4 regions of the Pseudoalteromonas sp. SR45-4 genome follow, and region 4 is predicted to be linked to each of the others. Evidence: predicted binding sites of a transcription regulator. Region 4 holds the regulator's gene; each other region holds the start of a gene.
What was found. The regulator sigma-54, encoded in region 4, starts transcription at its own class of promoters, with help from an activator protein. The targets are predictions, from matches to a motif close to GTTGGCACGNNNNTNGNNT.
Positions count from the first base shown of each region.

Region 1: fliE (flagellar hook-basal body complex protein FliE) is a predicted target of sigma-54. The motif match lies at 4,667-4,685, and genes of this name have one in related genera.
Region 2: H5058_RS02280 (flagellar assembly protein FlgT) is a predicted target of sigma-54. The motif match lies at 2,620-2,638, and genes of this name have one in related genera.
Region 3: H5058_RS12270 (EF-hand domain-containing protein) is a predicted target of sigma-54. The motif match lies at 5,249-5,267, and genes of this name have one in related genera.

Region 1 covers NZ_JACJDO010000003.1:64,413-72,586, reverse strand. Annotated here, with positions in the region: gene fliI (flagellar protein export ATPase FliI) at 1-687, opposite strand, end outside; gene fliH (flagellar assembly protein FliH) at 706-1,521, opposite strand; gene fliG (flagellar motor switch protein FliG) at 1,525-2,565, opposite strand; gene fliF (flagellar basal-body MS-ring/collar protein FliF) at 2,558-4,273, opposite strand; gene fliE (flagellar hook-basal body complex protein FliE) at 4,294-4,626, opposite strand; gene H5058_RS02410 (sigma-54 dependent transcriptional regulator) at 4,787-6,247, opposite strand; gene H5058_RS02405 (PAS domain-containing sensor histidine kinase) at 6,244-7,356, opposite strand; gene H5058_RS02400 (DNA-3-methyladenine glycosylase I) at 7,503-8,099, shown strand.
Region 2 covers NZ_JACJDO010000003.1:36,058-44,231, reverse strand. Annotated here, with positions in the region: gene H5058_RS02305 (chemotaxis protein CheV) at 1-342, opposite strand, end outside; gene flgA (flagellar basal body P-ring formation chaperone FlgA) at 481-1,188, shown strand; gene flgM (flagellar biosynthesis anti-sigma factor FlgM) at 1,265-1,585, shown strand; gene flgN (flagellar export chaperone FlgN) at 1,578-2,009, shown strand; gene H5058_RS02285 (LPP20 family lipoprotein) at 2,101-2,559, opposite strand; gene H5058_RS02280 (flagellar assembly protein FlgT) at 2,715-3,908, shown strand; gene H5058_RS02275 (LysR substrate-binding domain-containing protein) at 3,905-4,807, opposite strand; gene H5058_RS02270 (glutathione peroxidase) at 4,921-5,649, shown strand; gene H5058_RS02265 (dihydrolipoyl dehydrogenase) at 5,720-7,168, shown strand; tRNA gene H5058_RS02260 (tRNA-Arg) at 7,583-7,657, opposite strand; gene H5058_RS02255 (FlgO family outer membrane protein) at 7,716-8,174, opposite strand, start outside.
Region 3 covers NZ_JACJDO010000028.1:10,377-18,550, reverse strand. Annotated here, with positions in the region: gene H5058_RS12295 (transglycosylase SLT domain-containing protein) at 1-535, shown strand, start outside; gene pepQ (Xaa-Pro dipeptidase) at 654-1,976, shown strand; gene H5058_RS12285 (YigZ family protein) at 2,055-2,669, shown strand; gene H5058_RS12280 (TrkH family potassium uptake protein) at 2,719-4,170, shown strand; gene H5058_RS12275 (flagellar brake protein) at 4,210-4,881, shown strand; gene H5058_RS12270 (EF-hand domain-containing protein) at 5,350-5,562, shown strand; gene H5058_RS12265 (calmodulin) at 5,712-5,924, shown strand; gene H5058_RS12260 (EF-hand domain-containing protein) at 5,993-6,208, shown strand; gene trkA (Trk system potassium transporter TrkA) at 6,284-7,660, opposite strand; gene rsmB (16S rRNA (cytosine(967)-C(5))-methyltransferase RsmB) at 7,748-8,174, opposite strand, start outside.
Region 4 covers NZ_JACJDO010000001.1:95,553-103,726, forward strand. Annotated here, with positions in the region: gene lptA (lipopolysaccharide transport periplasmic protein LptA) at 1-441, shown strand, start outside; gene lptB (LPS export ABC transporter ATP-binding protein) at 438-1,163, shown strand; gene H5058_RS00470 (RNA polymerase factor sigma-54) at 1,233-2,726, shown strand; gene hpf (ribosome hibernation promoting factor) at 2,753-3,040, shown strand; gene ptsN (PTS IIA-like nitrogen regulatory protein PtsN) at 3,045-3,497, shown strand; gene rapZ (RNase adapter RapZ) at 3,519-4,364, shown strand; gene H5058_RS00490 (HPr family phosphocarrier protein) at 4,408-4,680, shown strand; gene mgtE (magnesium transporter) at 4,828-6,186, shown strand; gene H5058_RS00500 (mechanosensitive ion channel family protein) at 6,274-7,230, opposite strand; gene yaaA (peroxide stress protein YaaA) at 7,363-8,142, opposite strand.

The DNA of each region.
Region 1 (8,174 bases), on a different contig from region 4:
AGAATCTGCCGGTGCTGCTACAACCACCGAGCGTTTACGCCCCTCTACACCAAGTATTTCTTCAATAAATTCTTTTACTTCGCGGCCACGCTCGCCCACCAGCCCCACCACAATAACATCGGCTTCACTACCACGAGTCATCATACCAAGCAGTACCGACTTACCTACACCCGAGCCTGCAAACAAGCCCATTCGCTGGCCTTGTCCTACTGTTATTACTGAATTTATAGCACGCACACCTACATCCATAGGCTGGCTTATGGGTCGTCTTGAAAGAGGGTTTATCGGTTTTTGGGCAAACTTAAGATAGTGCTCAGCATTAATTTTACCTAAACCATCAAGAGGACGACCTAAGCCATCAACTACGCGGCCCAGCAAACTCATGCCTACAGGTAAACCTGTGTCGTTAAGTTGGGGGATCACCCGAGCACCAGGGAGCACCCCCGATATATGATCGTTTGGCATTAAATATAAGGTTTGGTCGTTAAAGCCAACTATTTCGGCGTCAACAAAGCCGTTCATAGTTTCTATTTTACATTGGCTACCTACAGGCGCACGTAAGCCTTTGGCCTCAAGGGTTAGGCCAACTACTCGCGTTAAAATACCCGCTACAGCAAGTGTTGGCGGTTTAATATGCTGTTTGTATTGAGATAAGCGTTCGCTTAATGAAACATCTAAAGCAGACATAACAGACCAATAAAATAGTTAGATACTACTGCTATGCAAAAAACTATCCAATGTTTCTTTGACACGCGTTTTAAGTGTCATATCAAGCGATGATTGCGCCGTTTTAACTTCGCAGCCGCCTCGCTCTAACGTTGGCTCTGCAATCAACTGCCAGTTATTATCTGTCACTGTTTGCTCGCCATAACTTTGCTTTATTAGCTCTAAATCTTCGGGGTGTAAATGAATGCGTACTTTTTCTTGCTCGGTATTAAGCGCATCAATACTGTGTTTAAGGGTGTGTAAAATAACATCAGGAGAGATTTTTACTTCTTGATAAATAATAGCTTCTGCAAGCATAACGGCTAATTGCACTAATTGCTTTTCAGCTTGCTCATCTACTTTACCTAGTGGCGCGGTTAATCCCTCTAAAACACTACGCAGGCCAGTTAACTGCTCCTCTATTAGTGGTTTTACATCTTCTTGGCCTTGGGTTTTTCCCAGCTCTAGCCCCTCTTTGTAGCCAGCTTCTTTACCTTCGGTAACGCCTTTATCAAAACCGTCTATGTAACCTTGCTCGTGCCCTTGTTTTACACCTTCTTCAAACGCATCTTGTCTAATGCGCTCAAGTTCGGCCATAGTAAGCGCAGGTAACTCAGGTTCTTGCGGCTCTTCAATTAGCGACTCTTCAGCCATTTCTTTTCGATACAACTCAGCAAGCGGTGTACCAAAGGCAGTAGAGCGATTACCAAAGCTTTTTTCATCGGGTGCTACATCAGGAACATCCCAGTGCTTTAATAGTTCATCGGCTTCATCGGCGTGCAGTGGACGCCCTTTGTGCATTGACGATTTAGTCATGGTTTATAAAAACTCCTCGCCGCCGCCGCCGCCAAGCTGTATTTCGCCCGAGTCAGACAATCGACGCGCCGTAGAGAGTATTTCTTTTTGCGCTGCTTCTACTTCACTAATACGCACTGGTGCCATTGCCTCTAAGTCATCGGCAAGCATTTCGGCAGCACGTTTAGACATATTACCGAGTATTTTTTCTTTAAGCGCATCGTCTGTGCCTTTAATCGCTTTCATTAGTACGTCTTGTTGTACTTCGCGTAAAATTGCTTGAATACCACGGTCGTCTACGTCCATTAAGTTTTCAAACACAAACATAAGATCTTGAATTTGCTGCGACATTTCTTCGTCATGCTCACGAATAGAGTCCATTAACTGCCCTTCTACGTTGGTATCTAGGTAGTTCATAATATCGGCAGCCGCTTTTAAGCCGCCCATTTTCGCAGCTTGCGCACCCGCTTGGCCAGCAAACTGTTTTTCCATAATTTCGTTAAGCTCTTGCAAGGCAGCTGGCTGCACTTCTTCAAGGTTAGCAATACGCATGGTTAAATCCAGGCGCACTTTATCAGGAAACTGCGCCAGTATTTCGGCAGATTGCTCAGGCTCTAAATAAGATAATACAATGGTTTGAATTTGCGGATGCTCATTACGAATAATGTTAGCTACTTGTTTCGAGTCCATCCACTTTAACGAATCAAGTCCTTTAGCGCCCGATCCCATTACTATTTGGTCAATTAAGCTAGCGGCTTTATCTTCACCTAATGCAGCAGTAAGCGCTTTTTTAATAAAGTCTTCTGATTGAAAACCAATTGTACTAAAGCTTTGAATTTGCTCTATAAATAAATTATGTACTGCGCTTATTTTAGCTTGCGATAGATCCTGCAAACCGGCCATCGCCATACCCACTTTTTGCACCTGTTTGGGCTCTAAGTGTTTGAGTATTTGCGCTGCATCTTCTTCAGATAAACTTAATAGCAGTATGGCCGCTTTATCTACGCCATCTAGCTTATCAACATCGAAAGCTGCTGGGAGTTGTTTTTGGTTTTGATCAGTCATCTTCTGTTAACCACGCTTTCACTACTTGTGATGATAGTTCTGGTTCATTAGCTACAAGGGCACGTACGGCTTTAAGTAAGTCTTCGTCACCATGTAAATCGGGTAGCTGCAGTGTACCATCGCTTGAGAAGCCAACTGAAGCAGAATCAAAGTCTTTATTTAGCATATCTAAGCTATTATCGCCAATATCAACCCCTGAGCTAAGTGCATCTTCATCGTACTCATCAAGCGTGCTGTCTGGGTAAATTAAGCGTTTTAGCATAGGTTTAACTACAGCCATAATCAACACAATAATAACCAATGCAGCCAGTACTAAGCGTACTATTTTCATAAACCAGTCTTGTTCCCATAAAGGTACTTCAAAACTCATATCTACGGCTTCTCGTACAAAGGGAACTGTTACTACTTCTAGGGCATCGCCGCGCTGTATATCAAAGCCAACACCACCTTGTAATAAACGTCGAATATTTGACAGTGCCTCAACCGAGCGCGGGGTCATGGTGGTTTCACCGTTTTCGCCCACTGTTGGCAAATAATCAACCGCTACCGATACACTAATTCTGCGAATCGTGCCGCTTTGTTGGCGCTTATGCGAAATAGTAGTATCGAGCTCATAGTTACGCGTGGCTTCTTTATGCGTACGACTCGGTGAAGTAGCACTTCCTGCGCCGCCTTGGCCTGCTACTTCTGGAATATCTGAATTTACCGGAGGCTGATTACTTAACGCGCCAGGAATACCCACAGCTAAGCCGCCTATGTTGTTTTCCTCAAACGTGGTTTCGCTTCTTACCGCTGGTAGGTCTGGGTTATAACGTTTTTGCGTTTCTTCTAATGAGCTAAAGTCCATACTCAAATCAACTTGCGCAGTGTAATTACTCAAACCAACAATAGGGATTAAAATGCTATCAATTTTTTCTAGGTATTCTTGCTCGCGCTTACGCTCTAGGTCGTACTCTTTACGAGAACGCGCAGAAAGTGAGCTTTGTGAGCCCGAATTTAATAAACGGCCATTTTGATCGGTAACCGTTACACGTGCAGGCTCTAATCCTTGCACTGCTGAGGCTATCATATCCACCACAGAGTCTACTTCTTCGCTGTTAAGCGAGCGTCCGCGTTTAAGCGTAAGTACGACCGTTGCTGATGGTTTTTTCTCTCTGCGGGCAAATACGTTTTCTTTTGGAATAGCTAACAGCACCTTGGCGCGAGTGATGTTATTAAGCTCTTCTATAGTGCGGGCAAGTTGCTGCTCTCGGCCATGCTTTAGGCGCTCGCGCTCTAAGCGTTGGCTTACACCAAAGCCCATGTCTTGCATTATTATGTCTGAACCAGAAGTAGGACCTTGATCCAAGCCTTCGCGAGTCATTAGTAATTTTATATTTTGGTATTCGCTTTCATCAACCGACACTACATTGCCATCTAGTTGATAATCTATTTTTTGCGCATCTAAAAAATCAAGCGTTTGAATTAGCTCTTCGGTGGGCATTTTACCTAATGGGCGCATATCTGGCTGACGTGCCCAAATAATCACAAAAATGGCAATTGCCAAACAAATCGCCAGTGCAATAATAAGGGTAACTTGACGCAATACATCAACACCGCTTAACGCACTTAAATAGCCCGACTTTTGTTCTTGTTGATCGTCACTATCGCTTTGCTCAATACCGCCACTAGCAAGTGCAAGATCTGTAGATTGATTAGATTGCGCCACAATTATTCTCCACTACCTGATTAAACAGGCATATTCATGATTTCTTTGTAAGCTTCAACAAGTTTATTACGCACTTGTACGGTCGCTTCAAATGCAACAGAAGATTTTTGCGAAGCAATCATTGCCTCTGCAAGCGATACGCTTCTGTCGCCCATTTCAACCGCTTTTACTTTTTGACCTGTGTCTTGCTGTAACTCATGCACAGTATTGAGCGCATTGCTAAGCATATCGCCAAATTGTGCTGATGACGTAGACTGAACTTGCGTAGGCAATTTATTAATTTGATTATTACGGCCCGCTTCTAAGGCCATTGATTGCATTTCTTGAAATACAGCGCTATTTTGAATTTTCATTATTTGTCTCTAACAATGCAGTTAACTCTTAAGGTTAATAAAGCACAAAACGTGCCACATAAATAAAGCTTTAAATACATGGTGTTACAGTTAGTTTTTACTTAGTCAGAGTTTTGACAGCCCTAAATTCAAGGTATTGAATTTAGGGCTTTTTTGAAGGTTATGCAGGAAGTGAAATACCTAAGTCGCGCATTTGCGCTAGTTTATAACGTAAAGTTCGCGGGCTAATACCCAAAGTTTCGGCTACGTCTTTACGCTTGCCTTGGCAACGCGCAAGTGTTTCTAAAATAATTCGATGCTCTTTATCTTTAAGCTCATCTTTATAACTGCCTGTATCTTGAGCGAGTAAATCTGATTTTTGCTCATTCGGTGTTTGCTCATCAAGCTTTTCATCACCCGACTTTTCGTCATTAATAATGGCTGTTGTTTTACTATCGTAATAGGCGCTAGTTAACGCACTTTCACTAATTGCTGGCTCTACTACAAAGTTACTTGGGGCTAAGTTTTCAATAAAAATAGCTTGCTCACTTATGCTGTTGCCATTGCGCAGTATAAGCGCACGCTGAATTACGTTATCAAGCTCACGCACATTACCTGGCCATGTATGGCTAAGGAGCTTTTGCTCAGCTTGCTTATCTAAAATAGCCAGCGGCTGCTTAGCTTTTATTAAATGGCGTTCAATTAAGTGCTTCGCCAACACAATTATATCGCCAGGGCGCTCGCACAATGGCCGCCACATTAGCGGAAAAACGTTAAGGCGATAATATAAATCTTCCCTAAACTGATTATTTGCAACCGCTTGTTTTAAATCGCGATTACTGGTTGCGAGTATGCGTACATCCAGCGCAATGGTTTTACGACTCCCTAAGCGTTCAACTTCGCGCTCTTGTAATACACGCAGTAGTTTAACTTGTAAGCCTAAATCCATTTCGGTAATTTCATCAAGTAAAATTGTACCGCCCTGTGCTTGCTCAAACTTACCTGGGCATGCCTGAATCGCGCCAGTAAAAGCGCCTTTTTCGTAGCCAAATAATGTTGCTTCTAGCATGTTTTCAGGAATCGCCGCACAGTTAATAGCCACAAAGGGCTTTGCAGCACGCGCTGATTTATCATGAATAAACCGCGCTAATACTTCTTTGCCCGAGCCACTTGGCCCCAGCACCATAACACTGGCGTCTGATTTAGCTACCCTGCTTGCAAGCTCCAACAATTGAATACTCGTTGGATCGGCAACAATAGGGCCGTCGGTTTCTTTAGGTTTTTCGGGCAAATAGCGGCTCACCATATTTAATAGCACCTCGGGTGCAAATGGTTTGGCCATATAATCAATCGCGCCTAAGCGCATTGCCTCTACCGCATCGTCAATAGTTGCGTAAGCGGTCATCATTAAGACCGGTAAATCGGGGTAATTTAATTTAATACTGCGCAGTAAATCTAGGCCGCTCATAGCGCCCATTTGCACATCGCTCACCACTAACGAAAAGGATTCTTTTTTAAGTAGTAACATTGCTTGCTCAGCACTGTCGGCAGCAACGCATTCAATACCCGACATTTCTAGGGTATCTATTAATGCTTCGCGAAGTCCTGCGTCGTCCTCTACAACTAAAATAGTATTACTCATAACGATTCCTCTAATTTAGATGCTGCGCTAATTGGCAATAACAGATTAAAACAAGCGCCGCCATGTACATTATTAGTCACCTCAATACGCCCTTGGTGCGCATTAGCAACAGAGCTAACAACCGCCAACCCTAAGCCTGTGCCTTGGCTGCTAGTGGTAAAAAATGGTTCAAACAGTTTATCTACCTGCTGTAGGTCAACACCTGGGCCATTATCACTCACGCTAATGCGTACAAAATCTGGGGTTTGCAAATCGCGCATTGCACTTACTTGCACTTGTGCCCCAGCGCCTATAATTTGAATACTGTTATGAATCAGGTTTTGAATCGCACTGGCAAGCGCGGTTTTATTCCCTAAAATCGCAATGTCGGGCTCAGGTAAGCTTACATCAAGCTCACTGTTATTAAGCGTTACCATGGCATCTGCACCGGTTTTTACTTCGCTTAATAATTGCTGCATAGACACCTGCTCAACCACATGCTGATCGCCACTTTTGGCAAATAGCAGCATGTCGTTTACTTGATTTTCTAAATCTTTTAAGCGCGACATTAATTTAGTTTGAAAGTTATCGCGCGACGCTTCTGGTAAGCGTTTTGAACCTAAATTAGCAGCATAAAGCATAGCTGCCGACAGCGGCGTACGTACTTGGTGCGCCAAAGATGCCACCATTTTACCCAGCGCACTTAAACGCTGCATATGTGCAACCCGCTTTTGTAAGCGGCGGGTTTCGCTCAAGTCTGTCATTAAAATAAGTTGCCCAGGCTCTGGGGCAAGTGCGGTAATATCAAGTTTTATTAAGCGCCCGTCTTTTAAAGACACTTCGTGGCCATCATCTTGCTGAGGCCGAAAAGAGCGCTGAATAACACTAAACCACTTTTCGCCTTCAAGCGGCTCGCCAAGCATATCAATCGCAATTTGATTCGCTTTCGCTATCATACCTTTACCATCAAGCACAATTACTCCTGCGGGCATAGTATCTACTAAATGCGAAAGCCAACTAGCCTGTTTACGCAGATCACTTAACTCCCCTATATACTCCTCTTGAAGTAAACATGGGTTATACTGATTTGCAGAAATAAACTGTGGTTTTAACACACTAGCAAGTGCCATAATCAAATCTCTAATTGATGCAGATACAGTTTCAAATGCACAATTTATACCACCTTTTATTACCATGTATATCATTGAGTTACACAGTAAAAATGCGCGACATTAAAATGACGCGCAAATAAAAGCACCGCAACTAAGGAACTATAATGACCAAGCAAACCCGTTGCTCATGGCTCGACACCAGCAAACCCGACTACGTTGCATACCACGATAACGAATGGGGAGTGCCTGTGTATGACGATAAAAAACTGTTTGAATTTTTAACGCTGGAGTCGGCGCAAGCAGGATTGAGTTGGTACACTATTTTAAAAAAGCGTAATGGTTATAAAAATGCTTTTGCCGACTTTGATGTACACAAAGTAGCAGCATTTACCGAGCAAGATATTGAGCGACTAATGCTTGATGCGGGTATTGTGCGTAATCGCTTAAAAATTGCCGCTACTGTAAATAACGCCAAATGCTTTATTAAAATTCAGCAAGAATTTGGTAGCTTTAGTAACTATCAATGGCAGTTTGTTGGCAATAAGCCGCAAGTAAATAATTTAAACTCTGATGATGACACACCAGCAATTACCCCTACCTCAAGCGCATTTGCTAAAGATTTAAAAAAGCGTGGTTTTAAGTTTTTAGGGCCAACAACCGTATACGCCCATATGCAAGCCTGCGGTATGGTTAACGATCACAGTAATAAATGTTTTAGAAAAGAAGAAGTTAAAAAGCTAGGGGCTAGGCAAACAGTCTGATTTCAGGCTTTTAATCAAGCCTCTGTAATTAGTGCGCGCGTCAGCAAGCTTAACGCAGCAAAAGCTAAACGCTGT
Region 2 (8,174 bases), on a different contig from region 4:
ATTTACAATACGCTCTACACCGCCAACTAAAAAGCCTTGAACGGTACGATTATATTCAGCAATAATTATAAAACTGTCTTTAATATTTTCAATTGGACGCCCACCCACAGCCATAGAAAGGTCGATAACCGAAATAGTTTGGCCGCGAATATGGGCAACACCACGAATGTAAGCATTTGATTTTGGCATATTGGTAAGAGGAGGACATTGCAGTACCTCTCTCACTTTAAACACATTAATCCCAAAACGCTGACGCCCTCTGAGTTTAAATAGTAGTAGCTCTAAGCGGTTTTGCCCCACCAACTGGGTTCGTTGGTTTACTGAGTCTAAAATACCTGCCATTCAAATCTCCTAAAAAACAAACTATACGGAACGATAATTGCTTTGAATCTATAAAGTCACATAATACAACGGGAGCGTCTACTTTTTGACGCTAAATATTTATACCCTGTTTTAACCTATAAGCATAGCCGAAACATTATGAGTTTGTTAAAAAAAATCAGAAGATACAGTGTTTTTTATGTTCTTACTAGCCTCTGTTTAACTTTGCCTTTAGAGGCAAAAGTATTTAGCAAAGACATATTACAACAAATGGCTATAACTCATGTTGCTGCGCAAATTAACAACCTTGATGAAAATAAAATACAGCTTAGTGCGTTACCGCTCGACCCCCGCACTCCCGATCGCAGTTGCGAATCAGAGCCTGAGTTATTACTCCCCAGCGATCCGCCTTTTAATCGCCAAGTAACATTACAAATAAAATGTAACGACACTAACAACTGGGCCCAGTATGTACACGTAAGAGTAACCGAAACGGCTCCTGTTGTAGTTGCTAATGTAAATTTAGCTCGCGGCGAAGTAATAACTGCGGCGCATTTAAGTATTGAAATGCGCTCAACTCACTTTATCAGAGTACAATATTTAGATAACCCAGCATTATTAATAGGCAGCCGAAGTAAACGAAATATACGCAGCGGAATGCCACTTTTACTTAGCCAAATATGCATGGTGTGCAAAGGCGATGCTGTAAATATTAATGCTAATATTAAGGGCTTAAAAGTTAAAACAACCGGTATTGCACTTGAGGATGGTAGCCTTGGCGAGCAAGTTAAAGTAAAAAACAAAAAAACCGGTAAAGTTTTAAATGCACGCGTAGATGGTGTAGAGTCTGTACAAGTTAATATATAATTTAAATTTATACTAAAGTATCTTATGTATATGCCGATAACTTGGCATTAGTTGGGTAATATACAGGTTTAATATTATGGTAGGTCAAGTTAATAAAAGTAATCAACAAGCAAATGTGTTAACTAACACTAAGCAGCAAAAAGTTGATATACAAAGAGATAATGCAAATACGCAAGCTGCACAGTCTTCGGCGCCTAAAGCTGCCAGCGACTCTGTAAGCTTAACCCCGCAAGCTAAACAGCTGAAAACTCTGCAAGATAAAGCGCAGCAGTCTCCTGGTTTTGATACCGATAAAGTGGCAGAGCTTAAAAAAGCAATCACTGAGGGTAAATACCAAATAGACAGCGAAAAACTTGCAAAAAACCTAGCTGAATTTGAGTTTAACGTTTATGGCTGATCACAATAGTTTAATTACTATTAAACTAAATGAGCAACACAATTGCTTAGAGTCGCTTAATATTTTATTAAATGACGAGCTAACATCTATTGCCTCGCGCCGTGGTGAAGGTTTAAAAGAAATTGCCCAACAAAAAATGTCTTTTTTAACCACGCTAAGCAACCTCGATAAAGAGCTCAACAAGTTGATTGCCAATAACGATGAGCAAACAACCGAGATCACCGATTTAATTAAACTAATACGCAGCAAGCTTGAGCAATGCCAAAAGCAAAATGAAGTAAATGCCCACGCAGCGCATCAAGCACAATTAAGCGTTAAACAATTAAAAGATATTTTAATTGGTGCCCCCTCTTCTATGACCTACGACCAAGCCGGTAGTGTAATAAACACCGATAATAACTTGGTACGTAATTTAAAAGCTTAATTTAAAATAACGTCCTACATAATAAAAAAGCCTTAACTGTTGATCAGCTAAGGCTTTTTTTGTTTTTAGAGTTACTAACGTTTTTAGGGGGCTAGTAATAAGTTACTTTTTTAACTTCTCGGGGTTTAATTTCGCCTATGTACAGGTCGTGCACGCGCTTCATATTTAGTTCAAGCTCAGTTATATAGGTGTCGTCTACCGCGTAGGCTTTTATAACTTGTGCGCCTTTAATAATGCCCTGCACTTTGCTTTGTAGGTAATCGTCTTGTGCTATTGAACCTGCAACTGTAGTACCTGCGGTAATTTGTTGCCCATACACTTGCTCTGCAAGCTCTCGATACGCTTCTAGCTTAGAAGCTTTAATAGCCATTAACTGCTTTTGCGACTTATTAACACCCGACTGCAGGCTAATAGGTGCATAACCCACGGCTTTTAATACCGGGTAGTTGTTTGGCTCTACATATTTGTATTCAACGTGCTTATCAAACATATTGCTACAACCGCTTAAGGTTATGCATCCTAACGTGATAAGTAATGGCATTACTCGCATAGTACCTAGCCCTAAAAAACAAATTAAATAATTATACGATACTTATGCAGGTTTAATGCCATTGGCACTTAAGTGGTATTTACTCATATATAACATTGGTACGCTCCTTGCTGTATAACTTATGCTAATAGCTAAAATTTAACTGGAGTAAATGTATGAATTCGTTTTTATCATCGGTATTTGCAGGATTAAGCGCAACTGCTTTATTAACGTTTTCGCCTTTTACTGCAGCGCAGTGGTATGAGTCGACCGGCCATGCACAAGTTAAAAGTAGCGATGTAGGCGCAGCTAAATCTGCAGCAATTAAAGATGCCATTACACAAGCGTTAGTGTTCTCTGGTGCGCGGGTAAGCTCGGTACAAACCTTAGTAGACGGCGTGCTAATGCAAGATCAGCTTAAAATAAGCAGCCATGGCGAAATTCAAAAAATAGAACTTGTGAGCGAAGAACGTCATAATAATCAGCTAGCTATTACACTACGCTTAGATATTTTTGCGCAAACAGAGCAATGCCCACAAAGTAGTTTTAAAAAGTTTGTGGCCGTTACCCAAAGCCAGCTTAATCATCGTGAACAAGCCCGCATGGGTCAAATATTTGACATAGATAAAGCGGTTAGCAAAAATATTTATACCGCATTGCAAAAGTCAAAAATGAGCGCTGTACCTATTGCTTATTACAACAACGCAATAAAGGTCGATAAGTATTTTTCGCAGCAACACGACTACTCTAATGCGCAACTAGAAGATATTTCCTCGCGTAGTAACGCGCAGTACGTTTTATTAAGCCAAATAACCAATCTATCAACTAGCGATAAGCTCAATAGCGACTATGCCTTTTGGCAAGACGAAAGCTATCAACGTAGTTATCAAATAGAGTTTACCCTTTTTGATGGCACTACTTATGAACAGCTTTGGCAAAATAGCTATAAAAACCAAGCTATTTGGCCATTTGAAAAAACCGCTATTGTTGATGTTAACAGTAGTATGTTTTGGCAATCACCCTATGGGCAAAGCATAAACGATATAAACCAAACGCTAAGTTACGATTTACAATCAGCTATGGCTTGCTTGCCTACTCAAGGAAAAATTATGCACCTTGATCAGGGCAACATAGTGATTAACTTAGGTAAAGCGCACGGCCTTAAAAAAGGCCAACTACTTAGCATAGCGCACCACAATTACCTAACAGACGCGTTAGGCAATACTATGCCACATAAAGTGATTACCCTTAATAGCATTCGTGTTGAGCAGTTGTATCAACAAAGTGCCATTGCGGTAAGCATTAATAATGCACCACTTCCGGGCGTGCAAATTAACGATATAGTCGAAATAGTTAGCCAAAACCTTTAATTCAAGACTTTAGTTAATTTAGCCTTTAAATTAGGGTGAGCCGACAACCATTCACCCAATTGTTCAACCCCCGATAAATGCGGGTAATGCTTCCTACATGCAAATACTATATTGCGCTGCTGATTAGGATAAATAGCTAAATAATTAACCCCTACGCGCTCAGTACAAGCCAATTTAGGCACAAATGTAACCCCGTCATCCATAGCCACCAGCGCCAGTAATGTTTCTAAACTATTACCCTGATACTGGCTCGACACATTAACTCCTGCCGAAAAACAAAACTGTTGGGCTTGATCTTTAAAGCAATGGCCATCACTTAACATTAATAGGCTGCATCCTTGTAATTCGCGCAGCGCTACTTTTTTTTGCTGAGCTAATGAATTATCGTGTGATACAGCCACTAAAAAATCTTCTTTGTATAAATTAACGCTATGGTACTTTTTTAGCTCGGGTACATCAGCCAAAATTGCAAAGTCGAGCTCACCGTTATCTAGCGCTTCTAAAATTGTAGCGGTTTGCATTTCAATAAACGAAAAGCGACTATTAATAAACGCCTCTTTCATTGAAGTGAGTAATACCGGCAGTAAATAAGGCGCAATGGTTGGAATAATACCAATAGTTAACTTACCCTGTAGCGGCTCGTTTGACGTAGCAGCAAGCTCTTTAAGTATTTGTGTTTGTTCTAAAATAACATTAATTTGTGTTAATAAACGCTCGCCTTTAGCGGTTAATGTTACCTGTTTAGTAGAGCGGTCAAATAAAGTAACACCTAGCTCCTGTTCGAGTTTTTTTACTTGACCACTTAATGTTGGCTGGCTTACAAAGCACGCATCGGCTGCTTTACGAAAGTGCTTAAAGTGCGCTATGGCTTTTACATACTCTAAATCTTTTAAGTTCATATTCATTACCAGACTGATAGCTTATACCTATCAGTTTAATACAAACAAACGATTGGAACTATATTTAAATCACCGCCATAATGGCTATCAACAAATCAAGAGGAACAAAAATTATGTTAAACAATATTGAAGGCAAAACAATCCCAAGCGTTACATTTGCAACTCGTCAAAACGATGAATGGAAATCAGTAACAACAGACGACATTTTTAAAGGTAAAACGGTTGTTGTATTTTCACTACCGGGTGCATTTACACCAACGTGTTCGTCTACTCATTTACCACGTTACAACGAACTGGCTGGTGTATTTAAGCAAAACGGCGTTGACGAAATTGTATGTTTATCGGTAAACGACACCTTTGTAATGAACGCATGGGCTGAGCATCAAGAAGCGCAAAACATTACTTTACTACCAGACGGTAACGGCGAATTTACTGACGGCATGGGCATGTTAGTAGACAAAAACGACCTAGGTTTTGGTAAGCGCAGCTGGAGATACTCTATGCTTGTAAAAGATGGCGTGATCGACAAAATGTTCATCGAACCAGATTTACCAGGCGACCCGTTTGAAGTATCTGACGCAGATACAATGCTTGACTACATCAACCCTAAGCAAGCTAAACCAGAGCCAGTAACTGTATTTACTAAACCTGGTTGTCCGTTCTGTTCAAAAGCTAAAGCGCTTCTTACAGAAAAAGGCTTTGCATTTGAAGAAATTGTTATGGGCTCAGGCGCATCACTAACAAGCCTTAAAGCAGTATCTGGCCGTGAAACCGTTCCACAAGTATTTATTGGCGGTAAGCACATTGGTGGCTCAGACGATTTAGAAAAATACTTTGCTTAATTAATAATTTTGCTCAATTAGTAAATATAAATAGGGGCACTGGTTGCCCCTATTTTATAAGGAAAAAATAATGAAAGAATTGCAAACCGACGTTGTTATTATTGGTGCGGGTACTGCGGGTTTAAGTGCTTATCGTAATGCTAAACAATTTACAAATAACGTACTTATGATCGAATCAGGCCCTTACGGCACTACCTGCGCACGAGTTGGTTGCATGCCGAGTAAATTATTAATTGCAGCTGCTGAAGCTGCGCACTCAATCACAATGGCACCTGCATTTGGTGTACACAGCTCTGCACCACGTATTAATGGTAAAGAAGTGATGGCACGCGTTAAAAGCGAACGCGACCGCTTTGCCGGATTTGTAGTAGAAGCTGTAGATGAGCTTCCAAGCGATGACAAAATTCGTGGCTATGCTAAATTTTTAGACGCAAACCGCATACAAATAGATGATCACACCATAATTACTGCTAAACGCTTTGTTATAGCAACCGGCTCACGCCCTTCATACCCTGGCGTATTTAATAATTTTGGCGACAAATTAATTATAAACGACGACGTATTTGACTGGGACGACCTTCCAGAATCGGTAGCCGTATTTGGCCCAGGTGTTATAGGCCTTGAAATTGGCCAAGCACTGCACCGTTTAGGCGTTAAAGTAAAATTATTTGGTGTTGGTGGTGCAATTGGCCCCCTTACCGACCCAGTAGTAAAAGACTACGCAAACACCGTATTTGCCGAAGAATTTTTTGTTGATACCGACTCAAACGTATCCGACATGATGCAAGTAAACAGCAAAGCGCAGCTTACTTACACCGACAAACAAGGTGCTAAACACACCGAGCAATTTGACTACGTACTTGCCGCAACGGGGCGCGTACCAAACACAGATAAACTCGGCTTAGAAAACACCGGTATTGAACTCGATGAGCGCGGCGTACCTGTTGCTAATGCTAAAACAATGCAATGTGGCGATTCAAATATATTTATCGCAGGCGACGCCAGTAATATGCTGCCACTATTACACGAAGCATCCGATCAAGGCCTAATAGCTGGCCAAAATGCTGGACGCTTCCCCGATGTACAACCAGGATTACGCAGAGCAAAAATTGCCGCCGTATTTAGCGACCCGCAAATAGCCATGGTTGGCGAAAGTTATAAAGAAATCACCACTCGTCTAGGCAGCTGCGACTGTTTTGAAATAGGCGAAGTAAACTTTGAAAACCAAGGCCGCAGCCGCGTAATGCTTAAAAACAAAGGCCACATGCGTGTTTACGCAGAGCAAGGCACAGGGTTATTTTTAGGGGCAGAGTTTATCGGCCCACAAGCCGAGCATTTAGCTCACCTACTAGCATGGGCGGTACAAAACAAAATGACCGTACCACAAATGTTAGAAATGCCTTATTACCACCCAGTGATCGAAGAAGGGCTACGCACAGCGCTGCGCGACCTAAACGCCAAACTTAAATTTGGCCCAGACATTATTAACCATTGTATGGAATGTGGCCCAGGGGCATAAGCTTAGGACTTAGGGCTTAGGGCTTAGGGCTAAATAAAAATAATCAGCGAGTAAATTTATTTATTCGCTTTTTTATGCTCAACTTAAAGTGAGTGACAGCCAATCGATAATGCAAAATAGTGATATTAATTGATAACATACTTTTTCGTTGGGTTTCGCTGCGCTCAAGCCAACCTACGTATAAGCCACTCCGCCTGCGCGACAAAAACTTGAATAAGGTTTTTTATATCACGACCTAGCTTTAACTTAGTGCTGTAATATTTATTCGACTGAAGTGATAAATTAAATTAGATGTTTAAAATACAGAAGTATTAATAATCTTTTTGAAAATGAATGCCTGAGTTAGCACTGCTACATATGTGCTAGATGAAGTTTGAATTTCAAAGCACCAACCTCGTAACTAATTGATTTTATTGGTAGCCCCTGCAAGAATCGAACTTGCAACTGCCCCTTAGGAGGGGGCCGTTATATCCATTTAACTAAGAGGCCTAAACTGAGGCTAAAATTATAACGGCATTGTCTTTTTTGGATCAAGTGCAAACTGTGTTTAATTACTTGATAAGTAGATATCTTCTTTGTTTAAAACGTATATTGGTATAAATTTTCGGCTACTAGCAACGACTTGTTTATTATTTACGTTTATAACTCGGGTATTCACTGTAACGCCATTGGCGCGGTATATTAACGTACCACCGAGTACATGGCTTGCCATATGCTTTTTGCTGAGATTTTTTATGTCTCGTGAAAAAACAAAGTCGCCACGGCGATTTACGTTTATTGCATCACTCGTTTTAAAATCAACTACCCCATAACCAAACTTTTGCAGCTGATGAATGAGGGTTTCTGATATTTGATTACCCAGCTGGTTGCTGTTATTTAAGGTGGCATCTAAATCGACTATGCTTGTTACCGCTATATTTATGCTCTCATCAAGCTCACTGCCAGACTCTAAGGTGTCGACTAAATCAAGCGCCATTTGCTCTACATAATTAACCAAGGTTTTATG
Region 3 (8,174 bases), on a different contig from region 4:
ACTGGCAAAAATAAAAGCGTGGGATAACGTAGAGCAGCGTTTTCCGTTTGCGTTTCAAGATGTATTTGAGCGCTACAGTAAGCGCAGTAAAATAGACGTGGCGTGGAGTATTGCCATTGCGCGCCGTGAAAGCTCATTTGCCCCCGATGCACGTTCATCAGCAAATGCGCGAGGGTTAATGCAGTTATTGCCCAGTACTGCCGATTACGTAAATAAAGGCAGTGTGTCGAGCCGCCGCTTATATCAACCACAAACAAATATAAGATTAGGTACGCGCTATTTGCAGTATTTAAAAAAGAAAAACCACGGCAATGAAATATTGGCAACGGCTTCATATAACGCAGGGTATCATCGTATTAAACGCTGGTTACCAGATGAAGCTATTCCAGCAGAGCTATGGATTGAATTGATCCCGTATAGAGAAACTCGCGATTATGTTAAAAACGTATTTGCCTACAGGCAGGTTTATCATACGCGTTTACACCGCGAGGGAAATATACTGGCGCCGCTACTCGAAATGAAAATGGGCGGATAATTAATAAAGGTAAGGGGATGCTAATAAGGTTAGATGCTGCCCTTATTTTGAGCGCTTTGGGTATGGATTATGTGTGTGGTAGACTCAAAGCAAGTTAAATACAACAGATGGGTTTATTATGGATAAATTAGCCGTTTTATACGCCGAACATATTGCAACACTGCAACAACGTACTCGTACAATTTGTGAACGTGAAGGGTTAGAGGGATTAGTTATTCACTCGGGCCAAGCTAAGCGTCAGTTTTTAGATGATATGTATTATCCATTTAAAGTTAATCCACACTTTAAAGCTTGGTTACCAGTACTAGACAATCCACATTGCTGGATTGTGGTAAATGGTAGCGACAAGCCTAAACTTATTTTTTATCGTCCGGTTGATTTTTGGCATAAAGTGCCAGATGAGCCGCGCGATTTTTGGGCTGAGTATTTTGACATTGAATTGTTATTACAGCCCGATCAGGTTGAAAAGCTATTGCCCTACGACAAAGCTAACTACGCTTATGTGGGCGAATACTTAGAAGTAGCACAAGCACTAGGCTTTAGTGTTATGAATCCTGAGCCGGTACTAAATTACTTTCATTACCACCGCGCTTATAAAACCCAATATGAGCTTGAATGTTTACGTAACGCCAACCGTATTGCAGTAGATGGCCACAAAGCTGCCCGCGATACCTTTTTTAATGGTGGCAGTGAGTTTGATATTCAGCAAGCTTACTTAATGGCAACTCGCCAAAGTGAAAACGAAATGCCTTATGGCAACATTGTGGCGCTAAATGAAAACTGCGCCATTTTGCACTACACGCACTTTGAGGCAAAAGCACCGCAGCAACACAACTCATTTTTAATAGATGCAGGGGCTAATTTTAATGGCTATGCGGCAGATATTACCCGTACGTATGACTTTAAAAAACAAGGCGAATTTGCAGAGCTAGTGCAAGCAATGACTGCAGCGCAAATAGAGTTAGGTACGGGGTTAAAACCCGGCATGCTTTATGGTGATTTACATGTTGAGTGTCACAATAGAGTTGCACAAATACTTAGCGACTTTGATATTGTTAAGCTACCGGCTGAGGAAATAGTTGAACGTAAAATTACCTCTACCTTCTTCCCACATGGTTTAGGGCATCACCTAGGTTTACAAGTGCACGACATGGGTGGTTTTATGGCTGATGAAATGGGCGCACAACAAGCAGCTCCAGAGGGACATCCATTTTTGCGTTGTACTCGCATAATTGAAAAAAACCAAGTGTTTACTATTGAGCCTGGGCTATACTTTATCGACTCTTTGCTAGGCGATTTAGCACAAACCGATAATAAACAGTTTATTAATTGGCAAAAGGTAGAGTCGTTTAAGCCTTATGGTGGTATTCGTATTGAAGATAACATCATAGTACACGAAGATAGCCTTGAGAATATGACACGAAATTTAGCGCTAGATTAATCACGCGTTAGACTAGCTGTATTATAAAGAGGGGCCTGTTGGCCCCATTTTTTGGTTTATAACTTGGTTCATCAACGAATGTCAGAATATAAATACCCAGCAGCAGATGTTTTTCATCAAGAAGAGATTAAAAAAAGCACCTTTATTGTGCATATTGCACATACCCCAGATTTAAGTTCAGCTAAAGCGTTTATAAAAAGTATTGAAACTAAGTATGCCGATGCACGGCATAATTGCTGGGCTCACGTAGCGGGTAAACCAGGAGGAAGCCATGTGTATGGGTTTTCGGATGATGGTGAGCCAAATGGCACCGCCGGTAAACCCATGTTAAATGTGCTTATGGGCTCAGGGCTTGGTGAAGTTACCGCTGTGGTTACGCGTTATTTTGGTGGTATAAAGCTAGGTACAGGCGGTTTAGTACGTGCTTATGGAGGCACATTAAATAATGCATTAGCTAACTTATCAACGATAAATAAAGTGCCAAGTATTGAGCTAATTGGTAGTAGTGAATACAGTATGCAAGGCGTTATTGAGCAACTATTAAAAACGAAGTATCAAGTGCTTAACATCGATAAGCAATTTACTGCTAATATTGAATGGGTTATTACTATTGATAGCCGCCAAGCGACGCAAGCAATTAAAGATATTTTTGATTTAAGCCACGGCGCGGTTGAGTTAACCATTAAAGAGTAAGACAATATCTTACTCGTTAAACTTACTAATAATAAAAGCGATACGCTAAATGCAATTTCGTACCATTATAAAAATCCTTGGGCAACTTGTTGCACTGTTTAGTATTACCATGGTGCCTCCGGCAATCGTGTCTTTAATTTATAAAGACGGTGGTGGTGTTCCTTTTGTTTTGGCTTTTATTTTTAGTGTCACTATTGGCTTAATGGCTTATTACCCTAACCGCCACGAAGATGGCGATTTAAAAGCGCGGGAAGGGTTTTTAATTGTTGTGTTGTTTTGGTTGGTACTTGGCGCGTTTGCATCCTTACCGCTGATATTTTTACAAGAGCCAAACCTATCACTGGCTGATGCGGTATTTGAAGCGTTTTCGGGGTTAACCACCACCGGAGCAACGGTACTAACCGGTATAGAGTACTTGCCTAAATCGGTATTATTTTATCGCCAACAACTACAGTGGTTTGGCGGTATGGGGATCATTGTATTGGCGGTTGCTATTTTACCTATGCTAGGGGTTGGTGGTATGCAGCTATATCGCGCCGAAATACCAGGGCCAGTAAAAGACTCTAAAATGACCCCGCGAATTGCCGACACCGCAAAGCACCTTTGGTATATATATGTGTCAATTACGCTTGCGTGTACCTTGGCATATTGGATTGCAGGCATGGATTGGTTTGACGCAATAAGCCATGCGTTCTCAACGGTCGCCATTGGTGGGTTTTCTACTTATGATGCCTCTATGGGGCATTTTGATAGCCCAGTAATTAACTTTATTTGTGTGTTCTTTTTAATTATTGCAGCCATTAACTTTTCACTGCATTACGCTGCGGTAGCAAGTAGAAATATCAGTGTTTATATTCGCGACCCTGAGTTTAAAGTGTTTTTATGTATTCAGTTAGCGCTGGTGGTGATTTGCTTTACCGTGCTTTCGTCTCATGAAGTGTATGCCAATGGCGATGAAACACTCGACCAAGCGCTATTTCATGCTGTTTCAATTAGCAGTACGGCAGGATTTGCCACCGATAACTTTTCGGCTTGGCCATTATTTTTACCAATACTGCTTATATTTTCGAGCTTTATAGGTGGCTGTGCGGGCTCTACCGGTGGCGGTATGAAAGTGGTGCGCGTATTCTTACTATACTTACAAGGCGTGCGAGAGCTTAATAGGCTAGTGCATCCTCGGGCTATATATTCTATCAAGTTAGGCAGCAAAGCGTTGCCAGACAAAGTAGTAGAAGCTGTATGGGGGTTTTTCTCAGCGTACGCATTGGTGTTTATAATTATTATGCTAGCGCTGATGGGAACCGGTATGGATAACATTACAGCATTTTCTGCTACTGCAGCGTGTTTAAATAACCTTGGCCCGGGCTTAGGAGATGTTGCATCGCACTATGGGTCTATTAGTGATGGTGCTAAATGGTTGCTTACTATTGCTATGGTATTTGGCCGTTTAGAAATATTTACTTTATTAGTGCTGTTTACGCCTACATTTTGGCGCGGATAATTTAATTGTTAGTTTATAAAGAGTATTAGGGAAAAGGATATGCCAACAACTAACCTAGAAAAGTTACACCAAATAATGTCTGGTGCCATGGTTGATCTTGAAATTTTAACACCAACAGCCAGCAAGCGTGTAAAAACAGAGTTTATAGGTTTGCTCGAAAATCGATTTATTATTTTAAACTATCCGAGCTCAAAGCGCCTGCCTACAGCAAGCGACTACCTGCACGATGGGGTAATGGTGGTAGTAAGAGCACTAATAGAGGGAAGTGGTGGGCAGGTTATCGCTTTTCGTCAGCAAATAATGTCAGTTGCATCTCATCCCGCACGCTTACTTTTTATTAATTACCCAAAGCAAGTGCAGTTATTCGATTTACGCTCGCAAACTCGTATACCTACCTTATTATCGGCCAAGCTAAAACTTAGTGATGACAGGATACTCGACGGGGTAATTAAAGATATTTCGCTAACGGGCGTAAAGTTTGATCTTAAAGACAAAGCCCAGGCCGAAAACATTAAAGGGATGCAATGCTCAATCATCCTCGATAGCAGTAATAAGCAAGTTAAAGACTTTCAGGGAGAAATTTGTAGCGTGAAAGAACACGTTCAAGGTGCTTACTGTGGAATAAAGCTATTAGCCAGCGAAGAAGAAATGAAAAGCTTTATGGGGGATCACTTTATTGACCCTTCAATACTCCAATCAGAAACCGAGTAACTGTACATTTCGCTATTTTGCAACAAAATAGCGATTTATTAAATTTAATTTTAAATAACGCATACCTGCATTGATAAAAATAAAATAATCGATAAAAAACAATTATTTATAAAAATAAAAGCTATTGGTTATTTTCATTTCAAAAATTATTCAGCTGTAACCGAGTTGAATACCCCAGCTAAACAGTCTCCTTACAGTGTGTATTTATAATCTGTGGCGTTTTTTGCTTTTTGTAAGGCATTGAATTTGTTCGAACTTATTGTTTGGGCTTAAAGTGTGTTGCAAAAAGGCAACAAAAATAGACAGTTAATTATCACCTTTAAGTGCATGTTACCTTTAACTAATTGAAGTTATTGATGTTTTAAATGTTGGCATCGAAGTTGTAATAGTTAAGCTGTATTGCATTAAACGTGATTTAAAGTGAAGCACTTAATCGCAGTTAACATAAACTTTGAAGGAAGATTGATTATGAAAACATTAAATAAAACGTTAGCACTTACCGCTCTAGCATCGTCATCAGCCGCTTTTGCAGCAAGTGATTTTGATACCCTTGATGTAGATGGTAATGGCGCAATTAGTCAAAGCGAAGCTGCTGTTGATGCAGAGTTAATGAGTATTTTCTCAGAGCTTGATACTGACCAAAACGGTGAGTTATCAAAAGAAGAATTTTCTAAAGCATAAGCAAAATGCAAGGTTGATAAAATTCTGTGTTGCCAAAGACAACCTAAGTAAGCAAGGGAGCTTATGAAAAAGAATAACAAGGAAAGTATAAACCTTAGTATATCTAATTTTTTGATAAAGCATTGAATAACATAGTAAAGGATTAAATTATGAAACAGTTAAATAAAGCACTCGCACTTATCGCTCTAGCATCGTCATCAGCCGCTTTTGCAGCAAGTGATTTTGATACCCTTGATGTAGATGGTAATGGCGCAATTAGCCAAAGTGAAGCGTCGGTAGATTCCGATTTAATCGCACAATTTGCAGAGTTAGATACAGATGGTAACGGTGAGCTTTCTAAAGCAGAGTTTGCTAACTACTAATTACTTTTTCGGTTATTTTTCACAGCCAGGGATTTCTGAGAAGGACCTCTCATTTTTAGGAGATTATTATGAAAGTATTAAATACATCACTTGCGATTTTAGTTTTAGCGTCTTCAGCAGCAGCCTATGCAGCAGTGGATTTTGCCTCTTTTGATACCAACGGCGATGGTGTTATTTCTCAGCAAGAAGCTGCGGCAAATACACAGTTAGTAAAAATATTTGATCAGCTAGATACTGACGGTAATGGCGAGCTTTCTAAAGAAGAGTTTTCCAAAGTACAATAAAGCTTTAGTACCCTATATTAAAAAAGCAGCTTAACTAAGCTGCTTTTTTGTGTTTAAAGTACCAACAATGTACTGCTATAAAAATATAGCGCTCACCTGAAATAGTTTTTCTACAATATTAATGTGCTTTTTATCAATTAAGAACATGATGACATGGTCGCCCGACATAATAATGGTATCGTCGTGGGCAATAAGCACGTCGTCGTTACGTACTACAGCACCAATAGTAGTACCTGCTGGGAGTTTTATATCCCTTACAGTTCGGCCAACTACTTTAGATGTATTTTCATCACCATGGGCAACAGCTTCAATAGCTTCAGCTGCACCTTTGCGTAGTGAATATACGTTAACAATATCGCCGCGGCGAACATGAGTAAGTAATGCCGAAATAGTGGCTTCTTGTGGTGAAATTGCAATATCAATATCGCCGCCTTGTACTAAGTCAACGTATGCACTGCGTTGAATAAGTACCATGGTTTTTTGTGCGCCCATACGTTTTGCTAGCATGGCCGACATTATATTTACTTCATCATCGTTGGTTACCGCAATAAACACATCAACCTGATCTATATGCTCTTCTGACAATAGCTCTTGGTCTGACGCATCTCCGCAAAAAACAATCGTGTTGTCGAGCATTTCAGAGAGTTGCTCGGCGCGCTCTTTGCTGCGCTCAATTAATTTTACACTGTGATTTTTTTCCAGTGAGCGCGCTAGGCCTGCGCCTATATTACCGCCACCAGCAATCATAATGTTTTTATATGAACGCTCTAACCTTTGGAGTTCGTTCATAACGGCGCGGATGTGTTTAGTGGCTGCTATAAAAAACACTTCATCATCGGCTTCAATAATTGTTGTGCCTAGAGGTTTTATCGCTTTTCCTTGGCGATAAATAGCGGCTACACGAGTTTCCACATTGGGAATATGCTGTTTAAGCGTAGATAGCGCATAACCTACTAATAAACCGCCATAGTAAGCTTTTACAGCAACCAAAGAGAGCATGCCATCGGCAAACTGCAGCACTTGCAATGCGCCTGGGTAGTCTATTAAGCGGCGAATGTACTTAGTTACTAATGCCTCAGGAGCAATATAGTGATCGACCGGCAAGTCATCGTTATGAAACAGCTTTTCACGATACTTTAAATATTGCTCAGAACGAATTCGGGCTATTTTAGTCGGGGTATTAAAAATACTATACGCAACTTGGCAGGCAACCATGTTTACTTCATCTGAACTGGTTACCGCGATAATCATATCGGCGTCTTCCGCACCGGCTCTGCGAAGTACATCTGGGTGAGCGCCGTGACCAGCAACGCCTTGTAGGTCATACTTATCTTGAAGCTCGCGTAAGCGGTTGCCGTCAATATCAACGACCGTTATTTCGTTTTGTTCACCAACTAAATTTTCAGCTAGTGTGCCGCCTACTTGGCCAGCTCCGAGTATGATTATTTTCATTATTTACCAGTGTTATAAGTACCTATTGCTATGAAGTATTAGCTATCTAAAATAAGATAGATAGCTAATTGTTGTGTGCTGTATAGGTTATATTTTTTTAACTAGTTTAGCGTAATAAAAGCCATCGCTTTCACCAGGAAGTAACTGTAAACCAGGTGTGGTGGGCGTGTCTTTATCATGTAGAGGAATATGCTCAACATCATTGTTATTAGCTAAAAACTTAGCAACTTGTTGTTGGTTTTCTTGAGGGAGTACTGAACAAGTAGCGTATACCAAGGTGCCACCTGGCTTTAGAAGCGGCCAAATACTATCGAGTATATCGCCTTGTAATGCTGCTAAATCGGCAATGTCTGATGCACGACGCAACCACTTTATATCGGGGTGGCGGCGAATAACACCGGTAGCCGAGCAAGGTACGTCGAGTAAAATACGATCAAACTGTTTTTCATCCCACCAAGTGTGTGGTTGTGATGCATCACCACATTGTAGGTCGGCACCTAAGCCTATACGAGTT
Region 4 (8,174 bases):
ATTAGTGCTGACCGACAAGAAGGTCAACTAAAAGAAAACGTTGGTATTTTTGAAAAAAATGTCGAGATAATTCACGGCAATCGTCGTATCACCGCCGATCGTTTAGAAGTACATAAGCGCGACGAACTTGGCGATAATAAACAACTATTAATTGCCACGGGCAGTCCTGCATATTTTGAAGAAAAGCAAGCAGATGGTACTGTCATGAGCGCCAGCGCTAACGAAGTACGTTACGATGTAGCGAAACGTTTTTTAACCCTGGTAGGAGATGCAAACATTTCTCAAGCTGGGCAAAAAATTACGGCTAAAAGCATCACCTACGATATAGAGCAACAGCTTATAAGTGCTGAAAAAGATGAAAACTCAACTGATCGGGTACACACTATTTTAGTGCCTATAGACGTAAAAAAAGAACAAAAACTCAATAAAGGTCAGCCATGAGTACATTAAAAGCAGAGCTATTAGCAAAAAGCTATAAAGGCCGTGAAGTTGTTAAAAATGTAGGACTTGAAGTAAAAGCTGGCAGCATTGTTGGTTTACTTGGCCCAAATGGCGCAGGTAAAACCACTACCTTTTACATGATTGTAGGCTTAGTTCCTAGCGACAAAGGTAAAATATTAATTGATGATAACGATATTACCTTACTTCCTATGCACAGCCGTGCTCGTTTAGGTATTGGTTATTTACCACAAGAATCTTCTATTTTTAGAAAGCTCACTGTGTATCAAAATTTAATGGCTATTTTAGAAACGCGTAAGCAACTAAATAAACAAGCCAGGGAAGAAACCCTAAATAGTTTATTGGACGAATTTAGCCTGCAACATATTCGCGACAGCTTAGGTATGGCGCTATCTGGTGGTGAACGTCGCCGCGTAGAAATAGCACGTGCTTTAGCTGCAGATCCTAAATTTATATTGCTTGATGAGCCCTTTGCTGGCGTGGATCCTATTTCAGTACTCGATATTAAAAAAATTATAGAACACCTTAAAAATCGTGGTATTGGCGTACTAATTACCGACCACAATGTAAGGGAAACCCTTGATGTTTGTGAAAAAGCCTACATTGTTTCTCATGGGGAGCTAATTGCATCTGGTACTCCTGAATTTGTATTAAACGATAAAACAGTACGTGATGTTTATTTAGGCGAGCAGTTCAAACTGTAATATTTATGTTATTACTATAAGCATCTGCTAAGATTAATCATATCAATTTATAAGGATTGTTAGAGATAAATGAGGCAATCATTACAGCTGCGCATGGGCCAGCAACTTACAATGACTCCGCAACTGCAACAGGCTATTCGCTTATTGCAGCTTAGTACCTTGGATCTCCAGCAAGAAATACAAGAAGCACTTGATAGCAACCCATTACTTGAAGTTGATGAACAAGATTACACGGAAGAATCAGCAGGTAAAAACGAGCAAAAAGCAGATGACATTACTGTTAGCGCCTCTGCTGACGACACCCCAAGCGAGTATGAGCAAGATAGCGGCGAAGCACTAAATAAAGACACCATAAGCGACGACATGGCCATGGATGTATCATGGGATGAATATATGAGCGCAGCGCCTGCCTCTTCATCAGGGCCAATGCCTGAAGATGAATCTATTTATCAAGGTGCATCAACCGAAACCCTGCATGAATACTTAATGTGGCAATTACAGCTCACCCCTTTTAGCCCTACCGACGAAGCTATTGCCATAGCTATCGTTGAAGCCGTAGATGACTCTGGTATTTTAACCCTCAGTTGCGAAGACCTTTTAGCAAGCTTTAACCAAGAAACTGACGACGAACACGAAGTAGAACTAGATGAAATAGAAGCAGTGCTAAAGCGCATTCAATTATTTGATCCTGTTGGTATTGCAGCTCGCAGCTTGCAAGAATGCTTATGCATTCAATTAAATCAATTTGATAAAGACACCCCTTATATTAACGAAACAAAAATGGTGTTAACTGATCATATCGATTTACTCGCTGCTCGCGACTATCGTACGTTAATGAAAAAAACTAAGCTCAAAGAAGAAGAGCTTAAAGAAATAATGACACTTATTCATACGCTTAATCCTAAGCCTGCGGATACTATTGTCAGAGAAGAGTCTGAATACGTTATACCTGACGTGTCTGTTAAAAAAATAAAAGGCCGCTGGGTGGTAGAGCTAAACCCAGATAGCATGCCAAAAATACGTGTTAACAGCCAATATGCGGCTATGTCTCGTACAGTAAAATCCAGCGGTGACAGCCAATTTATTCGCTCGCACTTACAAGAAGCTAAATGGTTTATTAAAAGCCTAGAAAGTAGAAACGAAACCCTCCTGAAAGTAACTAATTGTATTGTTAAGCAGCAACAAGCGTTTTTTGAACATGGCCCAGAAGCCATGAAACCTATGGTTTTAAACGATGTTGCCGAAATAGTTGAAATGCACGAGTCGACTATTTCACGGGTCACTACGCAAAAATATATGCACACTCCACGTGGCATTTTTGAGCTTAAGTACTTTTTTTCAAGCCATGTAAGCACCGAAAATGGTGGCGAATGTTCATCAACTGCCATACGTGCCTTGATTAAAAAGTTGATAGCTGCAGAAAACTTAGCCAAACCATTGAGTGATAGCAAGATTGCAGATATATTGGCTGAGCAAGGAATTAAAGTAGCTAGACGGACAATTGCAAAATATCGCGAATCTCTGGCTATTCCCCCGTCGAATCAACGTAAAAGCTTGATTTAAGACGTACAACAAAGAGGAAAATGCTGATGCAACTAAACTTAACTGGTCGTCATGTAGACATTACAGACTCATTAAGAGACTATGTAAATAATAAATTTGCAAAGCTGCAAAGACACTCAGATCACATAACTAATGTGCATGTTATTCTCGATGTAGAAAAATTAAGTCAAAAAGCTGAAGCAACAATTTTTGTAAGTGGCGCTGAGCTATTTGCATCGACCGAACACCAAGATATGTACGCTGCCATTGACTCGTTGATTGACAAACTCGATCGTCAAGTAATTAAACACAAAGAGAAGTTTGCTCGACACTAACACTATGAAATTAAGCTCACTTATATGCCAGGACTGCAGCAAAGCTGTGGTCCTTTTTAATAGTAAAAAAAGAATTTTAGAATTCATCAGTGAACTCGCGCATAAAAAAATGCCGTATTTACCTCAGCAAGATATTCTCACTGCTTTATTGGCAAGAGAAAAGTTAGGTAGTACCGGTATTGGCCGAGGAATAGCAATTCCACATGGCCGTATGAGCGGGGCACAAGAGCCTCTTGCCTTAATTTTAATAAGCGAAACCGCTATTAATTTTGATGCAATTGATAATCGTCCAGTTGATATTTTTGTTGCGCTTATAGTGCCCGATGGCGATAACCAGCAGCACTTGAAAACACTAGCCACAATAGCTGATAAACTAAACGATAAAGAGTTTTGTAAGCAATTGCGTGCGGCAAAGTCTGATGAAGCGTTATACCAAGTTATTTTGAATCAATCCTAGTTACTAATAAAGGGGTGGTAAATGGAATTAATTATTATAAGTGGCCGATCAGGTTCTGGTAAGTCAGTTGCTTTACGTGTTGTAGAAGATTTAGGTTACTATTGTGTAGATAATATTCCGGTAAATTTGCTGCCTTCATTAGTGCGCAGTGTCTCTGATAACTACGATAAAATAGCCGTTAGTATAGACGTGCGTAACCTGCCTAAAGACCAGCAGCAGTTTAACGATATTCTTGAGTACTTGCCCGACTTTGCTAAACCAACGTTATTTTATTTAGATAGCGACGATCAAACATTAATCCGCCGTTATTCAGAAACACGTCGTTTGCACCCGCTTTCGATTGATTCGCTACCGCTAGATTTAGCAATACAAAAAGAAAAAGAATTACTCGATGTACTCGTAACGCAGGCTGATCATGTCATTGATACAACCGATTTAAGTGTGCATCAACTTGCTGAATCTATGCGTGAAACCATACTCGGTAAAAAAGACAAACAGCTTATCATTACCTTTGAGTCGTTTGGCTTTAAGCATGGTATTCCCAAAGGTGCTGATTATGTTTTTGATGCGCGTTTTTTACCAAACCCACACTGGGAACCGGAGCTCAAGCCTTTAACTGGATTAGATCAACCTGTAAAAGATTATTTAGCTAGTCATAGTATTGTGCAAAAATTCACTTGGCAAATTCAAACCTTTGTACAAACGTGGTTACCACACCTAGAGCGTAATAATCGCAGTTATTTAACCATTGCTATTGGTTGTACTGGTGGTCAGCACCGCTCAGTTTATTTAGCGCAAACAATTGGTGAAAGCTTTGCTATGTCTCACCCTAATGTAAAAATTCGCCATCGCGAGCAAGAAAAATAATTCAATTTAAATAATCATCTGTTCAGCTTAAGTAGAGTATCTTATGCGCTTAGAAAATACATTTTTAATAAAAAACAAGCTAGGCCTGCATGCTAGAGCTGCTACCGTATTAGCACAATTAGCGGTACAATTTGACGCATCTATTACCTTATTTCAAGATGAAAAAGAAGCCGCTGGCGATAGCGTACTGGCTTTAATGTTACTAGAAAGCAGCCAAGGTAAAGAAGTAAAAGTAGTGTGCGAAGGACCCGATGCAGAGCATGCTTTACATGCCGTTGGCCAATTAATAGCGCAGCGCTTTAACGAACAAGAATAGTAGGCACTTTATTTAAACCAAGTAAACGAGCTAAAATATAGGGTTAGTGAAACCTTAAGCTAGTTTGGCTAAAAAAAGTAAGATAAACTGAACGAAGTTAATGACTAACTTCTTCCCTAACGTTATAAAAATAAATTAAGGACGCCAATGCCCGAAACTTTCGAACAAGACTATCCACTACAACAATTACAACAAGTGACCAAGTCACTCAATAGTGGCCAGTTTGTTCAAGTTAGGCGCATGCTGGCAAAAACAGCTCCTTGTGATACCGCACTTTTACTAGAATCATCACCACATAAAGTTCGTCGCCTGCTCTGGCAATTAGTTGATCCAGATGTACAAGGTGATGTCCTTGAAGAACTCTCTGAAGATGTACGTTTAGGCATTATTGCCCAAATGGAACCTAAGCACATTGCTGCTGCCACTGAAGACATGGGCCACGATGACTTAGGTGAAGTACTGCGAAGCCTGCCTGACACGGTTTATAAAGACGTGGTTAGCGCCATGGACATTCAAGATAGAGAACGTGCTACGCAAGCACTCTCCTATCAGGAACGCTCTGCTGGCGCGCTGATGAACACAGATACAGTAACCATTCGCCCTGATGTAACCCTAGATGTGGTACTGCGTTACATTCGTCTGCGCGGCGAACTCCCTGAGGGTACCGACGACCTTTACGTTGTCGATAAGCATAACTGTTTTTTAGGCGCTTTATCGTTAAGTACCTTACTAACCAATTCGCCCGAAAAAATTGTTCACGACCTGATGGATGAAGACTGTGAGTCTATTCCTATTTCGATGGATGAAAGCGAAGTGGCGCAGTTATTTGAACGTCATAACTGGATATCAGCCCCAGTAGTTGACGACAACGCCCAGCTACTTGGCCGTGTTACTATCGATGACATTGTTGATGTAATTCGTGAAGACGCAGAGCATCACTTATTAGGTTTAGCGGGTCTTGATGATGAAGAAGATACCTTTGCACCGGTTTTAAAAAGCTCAAAAAAACGCTCTGTTTGGCTAGGTGTTAACTTATTAACGGCTCTGGCAGCTGCTTTTGTTGCCAGCTTTTTTGAAGGCACTTTAGCAATACTGCCTATTTTAGCCGTGCTTAACGGCATTGTCCCCTCAATGGGTGGGGTGGCCGGTAGCCAGTCATTAACCTTGGTTATTCGTGGTATAGCAGTGGGTCATATTAACCAAACTAACCAACGTTTTGTAATGATAAAAGAGCTCGCCATTGGTGCATTAAACGGTATTTTATGGGCTGTTTTAATTGCCAGTGTTATAGCCCTATGGCAATGGGACTTAATGCTTGGCGCGGTACTGGCGTTTGCAATGTTTATGAACTTAGTTGTTGCGGGTGTGGCGGGTGCGTGTATTCCTATAATACTTAAACGTATGAAAATAGACCCTGCACTTGCTGGCAGTGTAATACTCACTACAGTAACCGATATAGTAGGTATATTTGCCTTTTTAGGCACCGCAACTTGGTTGCTGGTTTAATAAATAAACCAGCGCACATTACTGTGTAAATACGCGCTGGTTAAAAGTAACTTTTACGCAATATAATTTAACCAGCGTTCAGGTTATCTAGTCTTCTTTATTGATTGTAGAGCCATCGGCTCCTTCTTGCTTTGACGATTGTGTATTTACTTTATTACTTATTATTGCATCGAGGTTTTCGCCATCTTTAACCCCAAAATCTAAACTACGTATTGGGAATGGAATACGAATATCAGCCTCATTTAGTGCTTGCTGTACTGCCACAACACCTTTGTGGCGTACTGTCATAAAGTCTGGCTCACCAGGGTATTTAATCCAAAACCACAATAATAAATTAATACTACTGTCGCCAAAACTCTCTGCGTATACGGCCGTTTCATCTTGGCGTATTACAAACTCAAATTGATTAATTTTATCCACAATAACGTTTGCGGCTTTTTCTATGTCTTCTGTTAATGAAATTCTTACCGGCACTTCTATGCGTCTAATGCCTAGCGTGCTGTAGTTTCGCAATACATTTCTAAATAGTATTTTATTAGGCACTAGTATTTGCTGCCCATAAAAGCTCTCTATTAGTGTATTACGCAGGTTTATTGAATGCACAGAGCCAAACACATCATCAGTTTTTATTACATCACCTGGTTTAAATGGCTTACGAATACCCATAGCAATACCTGCTATTAAGTTTTCGGTCATATCTTGAAATGCAAAACCAATCGCTAAACCAACAATACCGGCACCAGCTAGTAATGACGTTACCGTGCCTTTTAAGCCCATAAAATCCAGTGCTATAAACACTCCTACACTTAATATCAGCACTTTAAATATAGAAGCCATTAAATCAGCTATCTGTTTTGAATCGAGGGAGCGGCGTAATAAATTTTTCATTAAGTTACCGGCAAAGCGAGCCAGCATAGAAAATAGAATGACAATAATAACTGCCACAATAAAATTAGGAATATGGCTTATAACGACATCAAACCACCCTCCGAGCTTTTCTTCGATAAGTTTTTCGGCGTCGCTAATTGAGGGAATACTAAACATGTAACTTGCACCTATTGATTTATAATGTGATTAGAATCAATCTTGAATTCGCATATCAATTGCAAGTATAGCGCCAGTATTAAAAAAGCCATGCTGTGCATGGCTTTTATAGATTAGGTAAAGGTTTAAGTTTTAGCTTTGTTCATCGCGTAAAAATACTGGCTCAAGCTCTTTCACACTTGCTTCGGCGCTAAAGTAATAACCCGCTACTGTAAACTCTTTAAGCTGGCTTAGCTGAGTTACTTTATTTTCGATGAGGTAACGCGCCATCATGCCTCGTGCTTTTTTAGCGTAAAAACTAATTACTTTATATTGACCATTTTTACAGTCTTTAAAGTGTGGAGTAATTATTTGTGCATTAAGGGCTTTTTTATCAACCGCTTTAAAGTACTCGTTTGAAGCAAGGTTAACTAAGTATTGGGCGTCCTCGGCTTTTAATACCTCGTTAAGTTTATTGGCAATTACACTGCCCCAAAACTCATACAGGTTTTTACCACGACTGTTTTCAAGCTTGGTGCCCATTTCAAGGCGATACGCTTGCATTAAATCAAGCGGCTTTAAAAGCCCATATAAGCCCGATAATATGCGTAGGTGGCTTTGTGCGTAATCAAGCTGATTAGCCGTTAGCGTGCTAGCATCTAAACCACCATATACATCGCCATTAAAGGCCAGTACCGCTTGTTTAGCGTTTTCTGTGGTAAATGGCTGTGCCCACTCACTAAAGCGAGCAGCGTTAAGCCCTGAGAGCTTATCGCTAATTTTCATCAGGCTGCCAATTTGCGCAGGGGTTAGTTCACGGCATACTTGCATCAGTGCTTCGCTGTGCTCAAGTAATTCCGGTTGAGTGAACTTATCGGTTGCAGGTGGCGTGGTGTAATCAAGATTTTTTGCAGGTGAAATAACAGTGATCATAGTTAGCTATTGACTTGTAATTTATTTAATGT